DNA from 2 places in the Gordonia sp. LUNF6 genome. Region 2 is predicted to be linked to the other one. Evidence: riboswitches for the same ligand, from Rfam matches in the RefSeq annotation. Region 2 holds a riboswitch; the other holds the start of a gene.
The links. A riboswitch is a leader RNA that binds a small molecule or an ion and turns the genes downstream of it on or off. The one in region 2 is predicted to bind cobalamin.
Positions count from the first base shown of each region.

Region 1: another riboswitch for cobalamin. It lies ahead of ACK8HH_RS05910 (CbtB domain-containing protein); the one in region 2 lies ahead of ACK8HH_RS00695 (ABC transporter substrate-binding protein).

Region 1 is NZ_CP178181.1:1,249,805-1,256,915, forward strand. Features, by position in the region: gene ACK8HH_RS05905 (ATP-dependent helicase) at 1-3,314, opposite strand, end outside; cobalamin riboswitch at 3,368-3,515, shown strand; gene ACK8HH_RS05910 (CbtB domain-containing protein) at 3,557-3,778, shown strand; gene ACK8HH_RS05915 (CbtA family protein) at 3,799-4,605, shown strand; gene ACK8HH_RS05920 (histidine phosphatase family protein) at 4,611-5,102, shown strand; gene ACK8HH_RS05925 (hypothetical protein) at 5,127-5,933, shown strand; gene ACK8HH_RS05930 (acyl-CoA dehydrogenase family protein) at 6,028-7,111, shown strand, end outside.
Region 2 is NZ_CP178181.1:132,355-139,465, forward strand. Features, by position in the region: gene galT (galactose-1-phosphate uridylyltransferase) at 1-264, opposite strand, end outside; gene ACK8HH_RS00675 (MFS transporter) at 365-1,912, opposite strand; gene ACK8HH_RS00680 (TetR/AcrR family transcriptional regulator) at 1,912-2,460, opposite strand; gene ACK8HH_RS00685 (helix-turn-helix domain-containing protein) at 2,542-3,099, opposite strand; gene ACK8HH_RS00690 (acyl-CoA thioesterase) at 3,149-3,949, shown strand; cobalamin riboswitch at 3,988-4,174, shown strand; gene ACK8HH_RS00695 (ABC transporter substrate-binding protein) at 4,203-5,168, shown strand; gene ACK8HH_RS00700 (iron ABC transporter permease) at 5,176-6,216, shown strand; gene ACK8HH_RS00705 (ABC transporter ATP-binding protein) at 6,213-7,025, shown strand; gene ACK8HH_RS00710 ((2Fe-2S) ferredoxin domain-containing protein) at 7,025-7,111, shown strand, end outside.

The sequences.
Region 1 (7,111 bases), 1.1 Mb from region 2:
CGCCCGGCCGCCAGCGATCCGCGGCGGAGCTGGGTGAGGACGTCGGAATGGCACCACTGGCTCGGGGTGCGCCCGGTCTGCGGTTCGGGCGGGAGCGGAATGAACTCGCCCTCGATCACCGTTCGTCGCGCCGCGAGCTCTTCAAGGGTCCGGGTCACCACCGCGGGCGCCATGCCGAGAGCTTCCGCGACATCGGCGGTGGTGAACGGTCCGTGGGTGCGGGCGTAACGGTGCACCAGGTCGGCCAGGGGATCGGCGACAGGCTGGAGGTAGGCGGCGGGGACGCCCAGCGGGAGCGGTATGCCGAGGCCGTCGCGGAGGCGCGCTGCGTCGTCGACCGAGGCCAGAGCGGTCGCGCCGCGGAAGGGCACCTCGATCAGGCGGCCGTCGGCGACGAGTCGCTCGAGCACCTCGTCGAGCGGAACGGCGAGTGGGTCGTCGCCCCGGTAGCGTTCGGCGATCTGTCCGGGTGTGCACGGTCCCAGCCATCGCAGCAGGTCCACCACATCTTGATCGTCGCGCGCCCGCCGTTCCGGAGCCGTCCGCTGGAGCCGTGCGACGACCTCCGTGATCACTGCGGGATCGAGCAACTCACGCAGGTCGACGCGGCCGAGGAGCTGGGCGAGCAACGCGGTGTCGAGGGACAGCGCGGTCGCCCGGCGTTCGGCGAGCGGGGCGTCGTCGTCATAGATGAACGAGCCGACGTAGCCGAGCAGCATCGAGGCCGCGAAGGGCGACGGCGTGGACGTCTCGACCTCGGTGATCCGGATCTTGCGCTGCATGATGCGGGTGAGGACGTCCACCAGCGAGGGCAGGTCGTAGACGTCGGAGAGGCATTCGCGGACCGTCTCGAGAATGATCGGGAAATCGCTGAAGCGCGACGCCACCGCCAGCAGCTGGGCGCTGCGCTGCCGCTGCTGCCACAGCGGGGCACGCTTTCCGGGATCACGGCGCGGAAGCAGCAGCGCCCGCCCGGCGCACTCGCGGAACCGCGACGCGAACAGTGACGAATCGGCCAGCGCGCGTGTGACGTCCGCTTCGATGTGCTCGGGGTCGAGGAGGAAGACGTCGGCCCCCGGCGGATCGTCATCGGTGTCGGGGAGGCGCACGATGATGCCGTCGTCGGTGGCAGTGGTGGCCCCGTCGATGCCGAGACGTGCCGAGAGCTGCGCGGCCACGGCACCGGCCCACGGTGCGTGGACCCGCAGGCCGTAGGGGGAGTGCAGCACCAGCCGCCAGTCGCCGAGCTCGTCGCGGAAGCGTTCCAGTACGAGGGTGCGGTCGGTCGGGAGCACGCCGGTGGCATCGCGCTGCTGGGCGATCAGCGCGGACAGGTTGCGCTCTGCATTGGCACTGAGCCCGAGTTCGGCGGCGAGTGCGGCGAGCTTCTCCTCATGGCCCGCGATCCCGATGAACTCACCGATCGCCGCACCGAGCTCGGCCGGACGACCGACGGCGTCGCCGATCCAGAACGGCAGCCTCCCCGGCATGCCGAACGCGGGCGAGACCAGCACCCGATCGTGTGTGATCTCCTCGATTCGCCAGCTCGACGCGCCGAGGGCGAACACGTCGCCGACCCGTGACTCGTAGACCATCTCCTCGTCGAGCTCTCCGACCCGGCGGGGTTGGCCGCTTTCTGCGCGGTCGGTCCCGCCCACGAGGAAGACGCCGAACAGCCCGCGGTCGGGGATGGTCCCGCCGGAGGTGACCGCCAGACGCAGGGTGCCGCGCCGGGCGGTGAGCCGCCCGGCTGCGCGGTCGTAGTCCACCCTCGGGCGCAGTTCGGCGAATTCGTCGGACGGATACCGGCCGGATATCAGATCGAGGACGGCGTCGTACACGTCGCGGGTGAGGGTCCGATACGGCATCGCGCGCCGGACGGTCGCGTACCAGTCGTCGACGTCGAGATCGTCGACGGCGGTCGCCGCGATGGTCTGCTGGGCGAGGATGTCGAGCGGGTTGGCCGGTACCGAGAGCGCCTCGATGCGGCCGGCGAGCATTCGCTGCGCCACCACCGTGCAGTGGATCAGGTCGGTGCGGTGCTTCGGAAACAGCACGCCGCGACTCACCTCGCCGACCCGGTGTCCGGCGCGGCCGATGCGCTGCAGCCCGGCCGCGACGGACGGCGGGGCCTCCACCTGGATCACGAGGTCGACGGCACCCATGTCGATGCCGAGTTCCAGTGAGCTCGTTGCGACCACGCACCGGAGCCTGCCGGATTTCAGATCGTCCTCGATCTGTGCACGCTGCTCTTTGCTCACCGAGCCGTGGTGGGCGCGGGCGAGGACGGCGGGCGCGCCCGCCGTGTCTCCACTGGCCGAGACGTAGGCGGGCATCCCGCCGGGCACTGTCGGGTTCGGTCGGTCCGGGTCGAACTCGATGCCCGCGCGTTCGGCGGCGATCTCGTTCAGCCGGGCGGTCAGACGTTCGGCGAGACGACGAGAGTTCGCGAAGACGATCGTCGAGCGATTCTCCTCGATGCGGTCGACGATCGCCGACTCCACGTGGGGCCAGAGGGAACCGGCGGTCGGGGAGAAGGCGTCGTCGAGATCGTCCGTCCCGGTGTCCGGCGGCGGGATGGCGGTCATGTCCTCCACCGGCACGTCCACGGAGAGGTCGAAGGTCTTCGCCGCAGGCGGCTTCACGACGGTGCAGTCGCCCTCGCCCGCCAGGAACTCGCCGACGAGTTCCTCGGGCCGCACGGTCGCTGACAGCCCGATGCGCTGCGCGGGCCGCTCGAGCAGCGCATCGAGCCGTTCGAGCGAGAGCGCCAGGTGCGTGCCCCGCTTGGTCGCTGCGACGGCGTGCACCTCGTCGACGATCACCGTCGTCACCGTGGCGAGGGTCTCGCGCACCGAGGAGGTCAGCATCAGGTAGAGCGATTCGGGCGTGGTGATCAGGATGTCGGGCGGATGGGCCTGCAGCCGTCGGCGGTCGGCCGCCGAGGTGTCCCCGGACCGGACTCCGACCGTGATCGACGGTGCGTCGAGTCCCATGATCTGCGCCGCGTGCGCGATGCCCACCAGTGGTGCCGACAGGTTCCGCTCCACGTCGACGGCGAGTGCCTTGAGCGGTGAGATGTAGAGGATCCGGACACCCGGAGCGGTGCCCGCACTGCCGCCGGTCGCGGCGTCGATCCGCTCGCGGTACAGCGAGTCGATGGCCCACAGGAAGGCTGCGAGGGTCTTGCCCGACCCGGTCGGAGCCACGACGAGGGTGTTCTCGCCGCGGGCGATCGCCGTCCACGCACCGGATTGGGCTCGGGTCGGCGCGCCGAACGCGTCGCTGAACCACCGCTGCGTGGCCGGATGCATGCTCCGAAGGATCTGACTGCCCGATGCCACACTCCCATTCAAGCGCACACCTGTGACACTCAGCGGATTGCGGCCGGCGGTACACTCAGCGGGCCGATGCGGTTAACCCGGTGCGAATCCGGGGCGGTCGCGCCACTGTGAGCGGTCCGCCGACGACGCCGTCGGACTGCGAGCCAGACAGTCGCATCGGTGTGAACAATGCCGACCCCGGGCGCGTGATCCGGGAGAACAGGACGTCGACGATGACCGCATCCACCGCAACGCAGGGCGTACGTTCCCTCGCCGTGCCGAACCTCTCCGCCGCGAGCGCGGCCCTCTGGCTCACCGCCACCGTGGCACTCGCGGCGCTCGCCTACTACTTCCTGGGATACGACCAGGGCGCGGTGTCGGTGTTCGGCAGCGACACCCATGTCCACGAGTTCGTGCACGACGCACGGCACTTCCTCGGCTTCCCCTGCCACTGAGCCGGGGAGACAACAGAACAATGGAGCGCAGATTCACCGGCGCAGGCGTGCTCGCAGGCCTGATCGCCGGACTGGTGTCGTTCGTCTATGCGCGGATCTTCATCGAACCGCAGGTGCGGCTGGCCATCGACTACGAGGAGGAGCGGTCGCACGCCGAGTCGATGCTGTCCGGCGAGCATGCACACGAGCACGAGATCTACAGCCGAACCGTCCAGGAGAACATCGGTGCGGGAGTCGGCACGGTCGTCTTCGCCGTCGCGATGGGCGCCCTGTTCGCCGTCGCGTTCACAGTTCTGTGGGCCTACGTGGGACGTCGGTGGCCGGCCGCGGACCCTCGGGCGGTCGCAGCGGGGCTGGGTGCCGTGGCCTTCGTGGCCGTGATCGGCGTCCCCTACTTCGTCTACCCGCCCAACCCGCCCGCGGTCGGCGAGGAGGACACCATCGGAGCGCGGTCGGGCGCCTACCTGACGCTGACGCTGGTGTCGGTGGCGCTGATGGTCGTCGCGGTGATCCTCGGCTGCCGGCTCGCGGACCGGATCGGCGGACTGTGGTCGGGTGTCACCTCCGCGGTGGTGTACCTGGTCGGTGTGACCATCACGGCCGCGCTTCTTCCCGAGTTCAAGGAGATCCCCGGTCCGGTGATGGACGGCGACCGGATCGTCGGCGCCGGATTCCCCGGACAGGTGGTGGCCGACTTCCGGGTGTACGCGATCGCGAACCAGGTACTTCTGTGGACGGTCCTGACCGTGGCGTTCGTCGCGCTGCTCGGCGTGATGATGCGCCGGTCCAAGACTTCCGACCGCACGCTCGCGGAGGTCGGCGCCTGACGTCGGTGCATCTGGTGGTCGCCGCGCGGACCGCACCCAACAGAGCGGTCCGGTTCGGCGGCGAGCACGACGATCTCGACTCGCGTGGCCGCCGGGATGCGGCGGCGCTCGCATCGCGGCTGCCCCGGGCCGGACGGGTGATCGCCGGACCCGAGAGATCGGTGACGCAGACCGCACGCCTGGCGTGCGGTCTGTTCGGCGTCGACCCGCGACTGGCGTCGCTCGACGTCGGCCGCTGGCGGTCGACCGCGCCGGAGTCGGTCGACCCGGCGCAGTTGGGCGCCTGGTTCGGCGATCCCCTGTGGTCGGGCCACGGCGGTGAGTCGGTCGGCGCGTTCGTGGGTCGGATTCGCGGCGTTCTCGCCGCGCTCGCCGCGGGTGGGCCGGCGACGCTCGTGGTCGCGGGCCCGGTCGCACAGGCCGTGCTCTGCGAGGACGCCGCGAGCTTCTTTGCGGCCGACGTGTGCCCGGGCGGGCTGTACACGGTCACGCTCTGACGTCGCGGAGCAGGTGCGACGTCGATGTCAGAGGGCCGTGCGACCATCGGCCGCATGGACGAGAGTTGGAGCGGCGACGGCGCGGACGCGCACCTGGTGATTCCGGCGGACTGCATCGCCTGGTGCCGGAACCAGCCCTACGCCGAGACGGTTCTCGAGGATGTCGTCGAAGTGGATCTCGACTGGTGGAACGAGCGCCTGGCTCAGTGCGAGATCCCGGCGCAGGTCAGCGGGCGCGATGCGGACGGAACGCAGGTGTGGAAGGGCACCGCGTACCTGCGTCGGGGCGATCTCGAGCCGGGTGTGCACGGAATGGGCCTCGGTGACGAACCGGAACTCGATCGCCTGTACATGTGTGCCGCCTGGCTGGCCGAGCACCCGCTGCGCGGCGGTGTCCGCCGATTCGTCGACGTCCGGTCCGGGCGGGATGCGGGCACGCCGTTCGCCGCGGTCGAGCGTGCGCTCGTCGCCTGCCGGCGCGCTCCGGCACTGATCGACGCCGCGGCGTATCGGGACTGGTCGGGATGGCCGGTCGCTCCTGGTGTGGGCCACGTCCTGATGTCCCTGTACTGCTGGGCGATCCACTCCGGGGCACCCGACCGTCCGCAACTGCTGGATGCTGCCAGCGCCGGCAGTCTCACGTGGAACGGCTGGCTTGTCGCGTCGTCGGTGTCGCACTACTCCGTCCGCAGATACGTGCGGTACAACTCCCTGCTTCACCGCTGGGCCGCGCAGGCGGGCGTGGCGCCGGAACTGGTCGAGATGTGGCTCAATCGGCAGTGGCACAGTCGCCTGGCCGAGGCCGCCGTACGGGACGGATCGGCGCTGTGACGAGCCGGTCGACTGAGGGCGTCGACCTACCGGGTCGGTGGCACGATGCGCTACCGTCAGACCCAAGTGAAACGTGTTCCAGTTTGGAGGCTTGATGTTCGAGTGGTCTGAGGAAGATGTGATGGTCCGCGACGCTGTGCGCGGCTTCATCGACAAGGAGGTCCGGCCCAATCTGGAGGGTCTGGAGTCGGGGTCGCTCCCGCCGTACGACATCCTCCGCAAGATGCTGGCGACCTTCGGGATGGACTCGATGAACGCCGAGAGCCTGGAGAAGGAGCTCGCAGCCGAGGAGGCGGGCGAGCCGCGATCCTCGGGCGGCGGATCGAACAGTCTCGCCAACTCGATGTTCCTGATCCTCAACATGGAGATGGCGGGGGTCAGCCTGGGCCTCATCGCGTCGATGGGCGTCTCACTGGGCCTGACGGTCTCGACGATCCGCAGCCGCGGCACCCTGGCGCAGAAGCGTCGCTGGCTTCCGGAGCTGGTGACGATGGAGAAGGTGGGGGCGTGGGCCATCACCGAGCCCGACAGCGGCTCGGACGCGCTCGGCGGGATGAAGACGACGGTGCGCCGCGACGGCGACGACTACATCCTCAACGGCAACAAGACCTTCATCACCAACGGCCCGTACGCCGACACCATGGTGGTCTTCGCCAAGCTCGACGAGGGCGACGGCACGCCGATGCGCGATCGCAAGGTGCTTACCTTCGTCCTCGACAAGGGCATGGAGGGACTCACCCAGGGCAAGCCGTTCAAGAAGATGGGCATGATGAGTTCGCCGACCGGTGAGCTGTTCTTCGACAACGTCCGGGTGGGCCGGGATCGTTTGCTCGGAGAGACCGAGGAGACCGGATCGGACAAGCGGGGCGGCGACAGCGCGAAGGCCGGATTCACCGCCGAGCGGATCGGCATCGCCGCGCTGTCCCTGGGCATCATCAACGAATGCCAGCGGCTCTCCATCGACTACGCCAAGACGCGCACCCTGTGGGGACAGGAGATCGGAAAGTTCCAGCTAATTCAGCTCAAGCTCGCGGAGATGGAGATCGCGCGGCTCAACGTGCAGAACATGCTCTTCGTCGCGATGGAGGCGGCCAAGGCCGGCAAGCCGCCGACACTGGCCCAGGCGTCCGCGATGAAGCTGTACTCCTCCCGGGCGGCGACCGAGGTCGCGATGGAGG
Region 2 (7,111 bases):
CTCGCTTCGGAGACCCTCCGGGTCGGGGCACAGCGGGCACTGCCGCCGCGGCGGCAGATGGGTACGGTCCTGGCGCGCGGGCGCCACGATCACCCAGTCGTTCGTGACGGGGTCTCGGCGGACGGTCGTCGCACCGCGATCCGTCGGCAGGTCGCGGCGGTCGGGGCGCAGGACGGAGGCCTCGCCGTCGTCGAACAGCAGTATCTCGCGTCCGTCACTGAGCCGTCCGCGGACCGGTTCGGGGAGAGACCTCGCCGTCGACACGCGGCGAATCTACCATCGGGCTCCGGTCGCGACGACCTTCCGCGACCGGAGCCCGGCACGCGTTTTCAGATCGTCACGGGGAGATGACCCCGAGCCCGGCTCATCCCTCGACCACCTCGGCGTCGATACGCGTACCCGCGGGAACCAGGGCGTACACCGCCGCGGCGACCGCCAGCATGATGAGACCGCCGGTGAGGCTGGTGATCTGCAGCGAATCGGTGAACGCGGTACCGGCTTGCTGTGCCAGGTTCGGCATGTGCAGCTGATCGGCGACGCCCGCCGCGGACCCGATCGACTCGCGGGCCGCGTCGTGCAATCGGGGATCGAGGTCGTCCAGCGCGCCGGACTCGTCGAGCCGGCTGCGATAGAGCACCGCGGCGACGCTGCCGAGGAGCGCGACACCGATGACGCTGCCGAGTTCGTAGGAGGTCTCCTCCATCGCGGCGGCGTTGCCCGCGCGGTTCTCGGGGCTGCCCGACATGATCAGCGCCGAGCCGATCGCCAGCGATCCGATGCCGACACCCACCAGGATCAACGACACGACGGCCGACGCGTAGTGCAGCTCTCCGGGGATCAGGTACACGGCGATCATGCCGATGCCGGCCACCGCGATGCCGCCGGCAATGACGATTCGCGGACCGACGCGTTCGGCCAGACGCGGTGCGGCGAGCGAGGCGGCGGCCGAGGCGACAGCGAGCGGGACCAGCTGCAGGCCGGCACGGATCGGTGAACTGCCCTCCACCGACTGCAGCCACTGGGCGAGCAGCAGCAGGGCCGCGGCCATCGCGAACATCGAGCCGAGGGCGCCGGCGATACCGCCGGTGAAGACGCGGCTGCGGAACAGCCCGACGTCGAGCATCGGCCGGTCCTGGCGCAGACTGCGGCGGACGAAGACGGTCAGCAGCAGCACTCCTGCGGCGAACGCGGCCCAGCCCTCGGGGACCAGCAGACTCGATTCGGCACCGAAGTGCTTCACCGACCACATCAGGAGCACCATGCCGGAGAACGAGAGGGCGATGCCCAGCCAGTCCCAGACTCCCGGGTCGGCCGACCGCGACTCGGGGAGCAGGAAGACCCCGGCGACCACGGCCAGCGCCATCAGCGGAGCGTTGACGAGGAAAGCCGACTGCCAGGAGAAGTGCTCCACCAGGAAACCGCCGACCAGCGGGCCGATCGCCGCACCGAGACCGGCGACCGACGACCACACCGCGAGTGCGCGCGCCCGCCGGCGCGCGTCGGTGAACAGGACGCGGATCGTCGACAGTGTGGTCGGCATGATGAACGCGCCGCCGATGCCGAGGAGGGCGCGGATGGCGATCACCGCGGTCGCCGACTCGGCGACCAGGACGAGCAGCGATGCGGCGCCGAAGACGGCGTACCCGGCCAACAGCATCCGCTTGCGTCCCCAGCGGTCGGCCAACGATGCGGCCGGGACGAGCAGCCCGGCGAGCACCAGCGAGTAGACGTCGACGATCCATAGCAGCTGGGAGGCGGTGGGCTCCAAGTCGGCCGACATCGCGGGAAGAGCGATGTTCAGGATCGTCATATCCATCACGATCACGAGCAGGCTCGCACTCAACACAGCGGTCGCGAGCCAGGCGCGGACGGTGGAGTAGCCGGTGCTCCCCGTGGTGGGTGAGGCAGTCATCACGGTTGTCTTTTCTGCGCCATGAACGGCGCGACGAGAGTGTGCAGGAAGTCTTTGGAGACGACGGTGTTGTGCAATGCCGCGTGCATCACGACGCCGTCGGAGACGATCGCGAGGGCGAGCGCGTTGTCGGGTCCGACGTAATCGCTCAAGATCTCGACGAGATTGGTCTGCCAGCGGAGCGACAGCGCGCGCAGTTCGGGATCGAACAGGCCCGCCGACATCAGCGAGACGTCGGCCGCGACGGCGCGGCTGTCGGCGAGGTAGTCGTGAATCTGATCCACCAGCGCTTCCGCTGACCCGCCGGCCGCGACCAGGCTGCTCCGCACGGCGGCCAGGTCTTCGTCGACCTCCGCGGCGAGCCGCTCCAGGGCCTGGGTGCGCAGGTCGTCGATGGAGGTGAAGTACTGGGTCGTCGATCCCAACGGCACACCCGCACGCTCGGCGACGCGGCGGTGCGTCAGCGCGGCCGGTCCGAGTTCGACCACCAGATCCGCCGCCGCGGCGAGAATCGCCGCCCGCCGTGCCTCCGGGTCGTGCTTGGCCATGACTCCCTCACAATTCTGTACGAATGTACATGTACTTTTGTACAGGGCTGGCGGAGGTCTGTCGACCGAATATCGGAGGGCTCAGCCCCACGTCTCGCGGATGTGTGCCGACAAGGCGTCGAGCGGTGCGGTGGAACGGGTGGCGCGAGAGGTGATGATGGCGCCTTCGAGGGCTGCCACCAGCATGTCGCCGGCGCGTCGGGCGGCGTCCGCGGCCAGTCCGTCGGCCTCGAAGGACGCGGCGATCTGGCCCGCCAGCGTTTGGAAAGCCGTGGCGGCGCGCTCGGCCGCACCCGGGTACTCCGCGGCGGAGGTGGAGGCGGCCACCAGGGGGCAGCCGAGGCGGTAGTCGTGGCGCACCAGGGTCTGCTTCCACTCGTCCACGATGACGATCAGACCCGCCACAGCGGTCCGGCCGTACAGTGCGGCCGCGAGGCGCGACGAGGCGTGCCTGGCCGCCTCGTCGGTGGCCTGCTCCAGCAGTTGCGCCTTGCCGCGGGGGAAGTGCTGGTACATCGAGCGCCGCGCCACGCCGCTGTGCTCCATGAGCTCCGACATTCCGAATCCGTCGGCTCCCTTGCTCCGGAGCAGCTGAGTCGCCGACAGGAGCAGTCGGTCGCGGACGGGGAGTGTTGCCATGCACCCAGGGTACGCGTGAGTAGAACGATCGTTCTGTTACCGTCGACGCATGACTCACGTTTTCGATGAGGCCATCGCCCTCACGCCCACGGCGTCGGACCATGTGGTCCGCGCGCAGACGCATCCCGCGTACAACAACATGGTCGGCCCGTTCGGCGGCATCACGGCCGCGACCGTCGTCAACGGCATCCAGCAGCGGCCCGACGTCCTCGGCGATCCGCTCGCGCTGACCATCAATTACGCGGCACCGATCGCCGAAGGACAGTGGGATCTCGACCTGCGGCCCGTCCGGACCAACCGCACCAATCAGCACTGGGTGGTGACGATCAGCCAATCCGGACAGGTGGCGGCCACCGGCACCGCGGTCTTCGGCGTCGCCCGTGACACCTGGTCCGACACCGAGCCGACGCCTCCGGCCGCACCGCCCGCCGAGGAGGTCGAGGTCAGCGAGTACGTGGACTTCATCGCCTGGGCCAAGAACTACGACAAGCGGTTCGTCGCGGGCGGCATGGACGGGAGGAACGACGCCGACTCGACGTCGACGTTGTGGCTGCGCGACCGGCCCGAGCGGCCGCTCGACTTCCCGGCGCTCACCGCGATGACCGATGTCTTCTACCCTCGTGTCTTTCTCCGGCACGGAACCTACATGCCGGCGGGCACCATCACCCTGACCACGTATTTCCACGCCACCGCGCAGGAACTCGAGGCGCATGGAACCGGACACGTCCTCGCGACGGCGCGCGCCGCCCGGTTCGGGCACGGTCACTTCGACCAGTACGGACAGCTCTGGTCGGGCGAGGTGCTCCTCGCGACCACGCACCAGCTCGTGTACTTCAAAGACCCCGCCTGATTCGAGGTCGCCCGAGTGTCCCGGCCGTGCCCGGATACACTCGGGCGATACGTCACGGTGCTCGGGAAGTCCGGTGAGAAGCCGGCGCGGTACTCGCCACTGTGAACAGGTCCGGAAGTCGCCGGGAGTGCAGGACTCCAGCCACTGGGTGCTCGTCATCTGGGAAGGTGCGACCGCCGGCAGTCCTGTGTAGCCAGGAGACCGGCCGCGGCGTACCCCGAAGTTCCACGAGTATCTGGAAAGGGGGGTCGCATTGCGCACCCTGAAGAACGCGGTGATCCTGGCCGTCGCCGGCACCGTCCTCACCGTCTCCGCCTGTTCCGGCGACGATCCCGCATCGGGCGCCGACGGCTCGGCGATCAGCCTGCAGAACTGCGGCCGCACCGTCACCCTGAAGAAGCCGGCCGACGCGGCCATCACCGTCAACCAGGGGGCCACCGAGTCGGCCCTGGCCGTCGGCGCCGGCGGGCAACTGGTCGGCACCGCCTACCTCGACAGCGCCATCGCCCCGCAATGGGCCGCAGCCTACGGCGAGATCCCGGTGCTGTCGGAGAAGTACCCCACCCGCGAAGCGGTCCTCGAGAAGCACCCCGACCTGATCGCCGCGTCGTACAGCAGCGCCTTCGACGACAAGGCGCTGGGAAGCCGGCAGTCGTTCGACGACCTCGGTGTGGCGACCTACGTGTCGCCCTTCGGCTGCGAGGACAAGTCGAAGCGTCCGGCCTCGTCCTGGGACGCGGTGGCCGGTGAGACCAGCGACTACGGCGTGCTCTTCGGACGGACGGCCGATGCCGACCGGGTGAACGCCGACATGCGCGCGAAGCTAGCCGACCTCACCGCGAAGTCGGCCGGACGGGGCAAGACGGTTCTGTGGTGGGATTCCTCGACCGACAAGCCCTTCGTCGGTGCCGGCGACGGCGGGCCGCAATTGGTGATCGACGCCGTCGGCGCGAAGAACGTCTTCGGGGATCTCTCCGGCAACTGGGCCGAGACCGGCTGGGAGGCGGTGCTCAAAGCCGATCCGGACGTGATCGTCCTGGTGGACGCCGACTGGGATCCGGCCGCCGCCAAGCGGAAGTATCTGGAGTCCGACCCGGCGCTCAAGGACCTGAAGGCCGTCGCGAAGGGATCGTTCGTGGTGATCCCGTTCGCTGAGAGCACCCCCGGTCCGCGGCTGATCGACGGCGCCGCCAAGCTGTCGGACGCGCTCGCGAAGTAGTCGGCGCGTGCGCGAACGGCTCCGCGGTACACCGGCCCTGGCGGGTTGGCTGGCCGGACTGACGGTCCTGCTGCTGATCAGCATGGCGCTGGGAATCGTGGTCGGATCGGCCGATCTGCCGCTGGGCACGGTGGTGCGAGCGCTCGGCAGCAGCGTGGGCATCGGCACGTCCGATGTGCTCGACGAGAACATCGTCGTTCAGCTGCGGCTGCCGCGGGTGGTCGGAGCGGCACTCATCGGTGCGGGCCTGGCGGTCTGCGGCACCGTCCTGCAGTCGTTGACGGGCAACCAGCTGGCCGACCCGTACATCCTCGGGATGTCCGGCGGTGCGTCTCTCGGCGCCGTGGTGGTGTTGAGCACGGGAGTCGGCATGGGCAGCATGGCCGGTGGCTCAGTGGTCTCCGTCGCAGCGTTTCTGGGGGCGATGGGTTCGCTGCTGCTGGTGTTCGCGATCGCGGTCACGCGCGGGGGCGCGCTGCTTCCGGGCAGACTGATCCTGGCCGGCGTCGCCGTCGGGCAACTCGCCGCGGCGCTGAGTTCGGCGTTGATCTACTTCGGCCCGCACGGCACCGCCGACCGCGTCATGTTCTGGTCGATGGGGTCGGTGGCCGGCATCCGCTGGAACACCCTCGCGCTGACCGCGATCGTCACCGTGTGCACGATCGTCGCCGTGCTGGCCCACGCCCGAACGCTGGACGCCTTCGCCTTCGGTGAACGCGCCGCCGCGAGCCTGGGCACTCACGTGGCCCGCACTCGCTGGGTGCTCTACGCGCTGGTGTCGCTGTGCACCGCCGTCCTGGTGGCGCTGTCGGGGATCATCGGGTTCGTGGGGCTCGTGGTGCCGCACATGGTGCGCTTTCTCGTGGGCCCGCTGCACTATCGGGTCCTGCCGGTGGCGGTGGTGCTCGGGGCATTGGTGGTGGTCTGGGCCGACATCATCGCCCGCGGCGTGATGCCGTCGCGGGAACTGCCGCTCGGGCTCGTCACCTCGGTGATCGGCGTGCCCGCCTTCATCTACCTGCTCCGGCGACAGCGAGGCACCGAATGACCGGGACCGAGACCGGGATGCCCGGCATCGAGATGCGGGCGGTGAGCTTCGCCCGCGGCGAGCGGAGAATCCTCGACGACGTCACGGCCCGGGCGCCCGCCAGCCGATTCACCGGCGTGATCGGCCCGAACGGGTCCGGAAAGTCGACCCTGCTGTCGATGGTGATGCGTTGGCAGCGGCCCGACGCCGGCCAGGTGCTGCTGGGCGGCACCGACGTCCGGGAGTTGGGCCGCCGCGAGTTCGCGCGCACCGTCGCCGAGGTGGAACAGCACTCGGCGACCGTCCTGGAACTGTCGGTGGAACAGATTGTGGAGCTCGGCACCATCCCGCACGCCGGGGGATGGGCCAGGCCGCTCGGAGACGCCGCGCACGAGGCGCATCAGGCCATCGGAACGCTCGGCATCGAGCATCTGCGGCACCGCACCTGGCAGACCCTGTCCGGCGGCGAACGGCAGAAGGTCCAGATGGCGCGGGCGCTGGCGCAGCGCCCGAAGGTCCTCGTCCTCGACGAGCCGACCAACCATCTCGATGTGGCGGCCGGGCTTCACCTGCTGCAGCTGGCCCGGGATCTCGGCCTCACCGTCCTCGCTGCCCTGCACGATCTGCAACTCGCCGCGATGTACTGCGACCACCTCGTCGTGCTCGACGAGGGCCGCGTCCGTGCGCAGGGCAGCGCCTCCGAGGTGCTGACGCCCGAGTTGCTGGCGGACGTCTACGGCCTCGACGCGCAGGTGCTTCGCCATCCGGTCACCGGCGGGCCACTGATCGTCATGTGCGGCGTGGTTTCGGCCACAGGCGGGGAGAAGTGATGATCGACGCCGACTGGGTGATCGTGACGGCGCCGACGGATCGCGGCGCGGATGTGCACGGCGAACTCGCCCGTGCGCTGGGAGAG